Regions from separate parts of the Actinoplanes ianthinogenes genome, predicted to be linked through region 1. Evidence: riboswitches for the same ligand, from Rfam matches in the RefSeq annotation. Region 1 holds a riboswitch; the other holds the start of a gene.
The links. A riboswitch is a leader RNA that binds a small molecule or an ion and turns the genes downstream of it on or off. The one in region 1 is predicted to bind cobalamin.
Positions count from the first base shown of each region.

Region 2: it holds a riboswitch for cobalamin, as region 1 does, so the genes downstream of both, Aiant_RS42835 (CbtB domain-containing protein) here and Aiant_RS23555 (ribonucleoside-diphosphate reductase subunit alpha) in region 1, are expected to answer to the same signal.

Region 1 covers NZ_AP023356.1:5,224,616-5,227,815, reverse strand. Annotated here, with positions in the region: gene Aiant_RS23555 (ribonucleoside-diphosphate reductase subunit alpha) at 1-1,616, opposite strand, end outside; cobalamin riboswitch at 1,729-1,934, opposite strand; gene Aiant_RS23550 (hypothetical protein) at 2,407-3,200, shown strand, end outside.
Region 2 covers NZ_AP023356.1:9,416,629-9,419,828, reverse strand. Annotated here, with positions in the region: gene Aiant_RS42845 (MBL fold metallo-hydrolase) at 1-493, shown strand, start outside; gene Aiant_RS42840 (S8 family serine peptidase) at 484-1,401, opposite strand; adenosylcobalamin (AdoCbl) riboswitch at 1,485-1,639, shown strand; gene Aiant_RS42835 (CbtB domain-containing protein) at 1,647-1,850, shown strand; gene Aiant_RS42830 (CbtA family protein) at 1,841-2,605, shown strand; gene Aiant_RS42825 (MaoC family dehydratase) at 2,679-3,155, shown strand; partial or broken gene Aiant_RS42820 (acyltransferase family protein) at 3,175-3,200, shown strand, end outside.

The DNA.
Region 1 (3,200 bases):
CGGGTGGACAGCTCCTTGGCGGCCGGCGAGTCGAACGGCAGGCGCAGCGTGAAGAACGCGTCCTGGAGGCCCATCAGGCCGAGGCCGACCGGACGCCAGCGCGGGTTCGACGCGGCGGCCTGCTGGGACGGGTAGTAGTTGATGTCGATCACCCGGTCCAGGAAGACCACCGCGGTGCGCACGGTCGCCCGCAGCCGCTCCCAGTCCACGCCGCCGGCGGTGGTGTGCGCGCCCAGGTTGATCGAGCCGAGGTTGCAGACGGCCGTCTCGTCGTCGCTGTTCACCTCGAGGATCTCGGTGCACAGGTTGGAGAGGTGGATCGTGTTGCCGGGCGCGCCGGTCTGGTTGGACAGCGCGTTCGACCGGTCCTTGAAGGTCATCCAGCCGTTGCCGGTCTGCGCCAGGGTGCGCATCATCCGGCCGTACAGATCGCGGGCCTTGACGGTCCGGACCGCCTTCTTCTCCGCATTCCGATAGGCCTCGGTGAATGCGTCGCCGAACAGGTCGGGCAACTCGGGGGCGTCCGACGGGTCGATCAGCGACCACTGTTCGTCAGCCTCCACCCGACGCATGAACTCGTCCGGGATCCAGTTCGCCAAATTCAAGTTATGCGTACGCCGTGAGTCCTCGCCCGTGTTGTCCCGCAGCTCCAGGAACTCCTCGACGTCGGGGTGCCAGGGCTCCAGGTAGACGCAGGCCGCGCCCTTGCGCCGGCCACCCTGGTTGACCGCGGCGACCCCGGCGTCCAGGGTCTTCAGGAACGGGACGATGCCGTTGGACTTGCCGTTGGTGCCGCGGATCAGCGCGCCCCGGCCGCGGACCCGGGACCAGGCGATGCCGATGCCGCCGGAGAACTTCGACAGCTTGGCGACCTGGTGGTACCGCTCGTAGATCGAGTCCAGCTCGTCCTTGGGCGAGTCGACCAGGAAGCACGAGGACATCTGGGTGTGCCGGGTGCCGGAGTTGAACAGGGTGGGTGAGCTGGGCAGATAGGCGAGGCTCGACATGAGGCGGTAGAAGCCGATCGCCTCGTCGGGGGTTTGCGACAGCCCGCAGGCCACTCTCAGCAGCCAGTACTGAGGGGTCTCGATGGGGACGCGCTTGGTGGGGTGGCGCAGCAGGTAGCGGTCGGCGACGGTGCGAAGGCCGAAATACTCGAAGCGCAGGTCCGCGCTCACGTCGATCGCCACGTCCAGTTTGTCCCGAAATTTCGTTACAAAGGCTAGAGTGTCGTCGCCGATCAGGCCTTCAGTGTGGCCCAGCGTGATGGACTCGCTGAACGTCGTGACGCCCTGCTCGCGCACCTCCTGCTCGACCAGGTCGATGAGCAGCCGGGCGGCCAGCTTCGAATACTGCGGCTCCTCGCCGATCAGCTCGGCGGCCGTCTGGATGGAGAGTTTGTCCAGCTCCTCGGTGGTGGCGCCGTCGTAGAGGCCGCTGATCGTCTTGGTCGCCACCCGCAGCGGATCGACCTCGTCCAGCCCGGTGATCCAGCGCTCCACCGCCGCCACGATCCGATTGACGTCGACCGGCGTCAGCTCGCCGTTGCGCTTGCGCACCTGCATGACCTGCCGGCGCTGTCCCGGCACGCTGGTTTTCTCCGGTGTGAGCGTCATGGCCCTCATCCCTCGCGAGTCGCCGCGCGGGAAGACACCGACACTCCCCTCCGGGCGCACGGAGGTCGCGAGGGCGTCAGCCGTCCCACGCGGCCTTCGACCGCCGCACACGGTCGTGTGCGGCGCGCTGGCAGGTCTTCGGACTCGTGGGCGTTTCGCACGTGCCTACTGGCCGTCGCTTCCCAGGCTCGCACCCAGTGCTTGTGTGACGGCGGTCGTTCCCACTCACCGCTGCGGGGCAGTCCCGGTTTCCCACCGGGTTCCCTGTTGCCTCGACCGTCCACTAGGGATGGGCGAACCAGCTGCGAGGGACACTATATATGGGCACGGTCCGCGACACGCAACGCCACATGGTGTGTCGCACATCCGCCGCCCGAGCACGCCGAGACGATTAGTTGAGTTTCCAAAAATTATGCATCGGATCCCTTTCGTCGAATTGTCATACATCACAATGATCGTCGCCGACCCCCGGTTCAAAACGGTCGGGCGGGCACGAACCATCACCGCCGGCATGCGGAACATGCCGATCAAACCCAATTCTTCGGTACGGCCGATTGCTGCCTCAGCAGTGCTGACTGTCCGAAAGCACCGAATCGGCGGCGGGCAATGGGTTGCTAACGTCCCTGGCGTCGCATCGGGAGGTACGGGGGCCCGCATGCGGCAACGCATCCACTAGGTATCTGGCCTGTGACGATGCTGCTCGCTTCGGATCTCCAACGCTCGAACCCGGGCATCGCCATGCCCAGAAGCGGCACCAGAAAAGCCTCCTCGTCATACCGAGATCGGGACCATGAACCTCATCAAACCTGCTGTCGCCCTGCTCAGCACCGCTGCCATTGCTGCCACGCTGCTGTCCGGGCCTACCGCCGCGTCGGCCGCACCGCTCGGGACCGAGTCCCCGGAGGCGACCGCTTCCGTCGTCCGCGCCGCCGGCAACGACCCGTCCGCGCCGGTGGTCCGCCTCTCCTCGACAGGCGATACCTTCACCGGCGCCGCGGTGTCCGTCAGCAAGGACGCGGACAGTCCGGTCGTCATCGGCACCGGTACGGCTGACACCATCGCGCTGACGCTTCCCAAGGTCACCGGGAGCGCCACGGTGCAGACGGCGGACGGCACCCTGGTGCGTCCCGGCCGCAGCGCCTCGACGGCCGTTCAGGCGCTGGCCGACGGCCACGTCCGCGCGCTGGTGACGCTCCACGACGCCAAGGCGCCGAAGGCGTACGACTTCGACTTCGACCTGCCGTCCGGCGCGAAGCTGGAGCCGGCCGGCGACGGTGGCCTGGACATCGTCACGGCGGACGGCGCCGTCGTGCTGGGCGCCGTCGCGGCGCCATGGGCCAAGGATCGCACCGGCAAGTCGCTGCACACCTGGTACGAGGTTGACGGTGGCACGGTCACGCAGCACATCGACACCGCGGGCGCCCTGTACCCGGTCGTGGCCGACCCCGACGTGGTCAAGTTCTGCGGCGGCGTGACCTGCTCGTTCTACTGGAAGCGGTCGGCTACGAAGGCTCTCCAGGGCACGCTCGGCGCGGGTGGCAGCGCCGCCGGCATCATCGCCGGTGCCACCGGGTGCGCCAAGAT
Region 2 (3,200 bases), 4.2 Mb from region 1:
CGACCCGGCCCTGGCCACCGGCCTCGCCGCCGTCACCGTCCGCGTCCCCGACCACCTGGTGCACACCGAGGCGAGCATCGACCTGGCCGGACGCCCCATCACCCTGCACCACCTCGGCCGCGGCCACACCGCCGGCGACCTGGTCCTCACCGTGCCCGACGCGCGCCTGCTGCTCGCCGGCGACCTGGTCGAACAGGGCGCCCCACCGTCCTACGGCACCGACGCCTACCCCCTGGAGTGGCCCGCCACCGTCGCCGCCCTGCTGCGCCTGCTCCCACCGGACGGCCTCGTCGTACCCGGCCACGGCGCCCCCGTCGACCACGCCTTCGTGACCGCCCAGCACCGCCAGCTCACCGAACTCGGCACGCTGATCCGGCAAGGACACGCCACCGGCGCCACACCCGAGGACGTCGCCGCCCGCTCACCGTTCGGGCCCGCCGCCTCGCTGGTCGCGGTACGCCGCGGCTACACCGCACTCACCGGTCAGAGCTGAGCGGCGGGACGCCACCGCCGGCGACGCGCCCGCGCCACCACCGCACCGATCACCGCCGCCACGGCGCCGGCACCGAGCGCCGCCACGACCGGCCAGTACGCGCGGCGGCGGGGCGTGACATTGCTGTGCGCGTACCGAAAAGGCGACGGCGCTGCCAGCGGACCGGAACCCGCCGCGGTCACCGCCCGATACGGATTCAGCCGCCGCCCCGCATCCGCGGTCGCCGCCAGGCGCCGCGCCACCTCGCCGGCCGAAGCCCCGGGGAACCGCTCCCGCACCAGGGCCGCCGCACCCGACACGAACCCCGCCGCAAAACTCGTCCCCCCATCACCGACCGCCACCAGATCCACATCCGGACCGGCCGGCGAGAACGGCGCCGGCTCCCCCGACGACAGGATCGCCCCCACCCCGATCACCCCCGGATACCCGGCCGGGAACCGGCGGCCCGCACCCGGCTGATTGCCCACCGCGGCGACCACCACCACGCCCCGGCCGAGCGCCTCGGCCACCGCCGAACGCACCCGCCGGTCGTCGGCCGCCACCACCAACGAGATGTTGATCACCTGGGCGTGACCCGGCCCGGCCGCCCACCGGATCCCCTCCGCCACCCGCGCCACACCACCGGCATCACCCGGATCACCGTCGCCGACCCGCACCGGCACGATCACCGCCCGCGGCGCCACCGCCAGGACCGACGCCGCCACCGCCGTCCCGTGCCCCACACAGTCCCGGCCACCCCGGCCCGCCGCGACCCGGCCGGCCACCTGCCCATTCGACGGATCCACCCCGGAATCGACCACCGCCACCCGCACACCCGCCCCGGACGCGACCGGCACCGCCGGATAGGGGCCGTGCACCACCGGCACCAGCGGCGCACACGCCACCAGCGTCCACAGCCGCCACACCATCCGACCCCCATCACAACGACGAACGTGAATGTTATCCGCGCCACGCCATCCCGGTTGTGCCCCCACCACCACGACAGCTAGGTTGTGAAGGCCATCTGCGGCGTCGTGAGGGAAACCGGTGAAACTCCGGTGCGGTCGCGCCACTGTGAATCGCCCCCCGGCCACGGGGACGCGATGAGTCAGGACGCTCACGCGACCGCAGCCTGTCCACCGGGACGCGTCATCCCGTAGGAGGTTGATCAGCCATGCCCAAGGCCCAGACCGTGCGGCCCCTCGCCATCCCCGCCATCTCCACCCGCCTGCTGCTCACCGCCGCCGGCGTCACCATCCTGCTGCTCGCCCTGGCCTACCTGGTCGCCTTCGACCAAGGCGCCCTGTCCCGCAGCGGCATGTACATGCACGAGCTCATGCACGACGGCCGCCACCTGCTGGGCGTCCCGTGCCACTGACGCTCAGCTTCGGGCGCCTGCTGACCGCCGGACTGCTCGCCGGACTCATCGCCGGCCTGCTGGCCGGCGGTTTCGCCTATCTGGCCGGCGAACCCCGCATCGACGCCGCCATCGCCATCGAGGAGCAGAACGCCCTCGCCCACGGCGAAGCACAGGGCGGCGAAGAGCTCGTCAGCCGCGACACCCAGAAAAACGTCGGCCTGTTCCTGGCCACCGGCCTCTACGGCACCGCCCTCGGCGGCTTCCTCGCCACCGCCTACGCCCTGCTCCGGCGCCGCCTGCACACCAGCAGCGACACCCGCGCCGCCCTCGGCCTGGCCGCCGCCGCCCTCACCGGCATCGTCCTGGTCCCCTGGCTCAAATACCCACCCAACCCACCCGCCGTCGGCGACCCCGCCACCATCAACCAGCGAACCTGGAGCTACCTCGCCGTGCTCGTGCTCGGCCTGGTCGCCATCTGGGCCGGCATCCTCGCCGCCCGCACCCAGACCCACGAGTGGCGCCGCGCCACCGCCGGCCTGCTCGGGTTCGCCGTCGTGGTCACCATCGCCTACCTGCTACTACCCACCATCAACGAGGTGCCCGACACCTTCCCGGCCGTGCTCCTCTGGAAGTTCCGGATCGCCTCACTCGGCACCCAGACCATCCTCTGGACCGTCCTCGGCATCGCCTTCGCCGGCCTGCTCAACCGACTGGCCACCAGCAACCCCACCCCGGACGTCGCCGCCGACAAAGCGGCCACCGCCGACGCCTGACCGGCACGCAGCACCACACCAGACGCCACATGGGCCCGACCCATGTGGCGTCTACTGCCACTAGGGTGAGGCGATGCCCCGGTTTACCAGCCTCGACGACCTGCTCGGCCACGACGAGCTGGGCACCAGCGACTGGCTCCTGATCGACCAGGACCGCATCGACGCCTTCGCCACCGTCACCGGCGACCACCAATGGATCCACACCGACCCCGAACGCGCCCGCAAAGACGGCCCGTTCGGCACCACCATCGCCCACGGCGCCCTCACCCTCTCCCTCTGCATGACCTTCCTGACCGAGGTCGTCGACGTCGACAACGTCACCTTCGTCGTCAACGGCGGCTTCGACCGCGTCCGCTTCCACACCCCGGTCCGCTGCGGCGCCCGCCTCCGCGGCAAAGTCCGCCTCCTCGAAGCCCGCCGCCTCACCGCCGGCGCCCGCCTCATCCTGCGCACCACCGCCGAAATCGACGGCGAACGCCGCCCCGCCTGCGTCGCCGACCAAATCCTCGCCCTCTACGAAACCCCCATTCCGCCGACCTCCGCCCCCTGACCGCCCTAACCTGGCGGATATGGCGCAAACCGCAACAGACCGTCC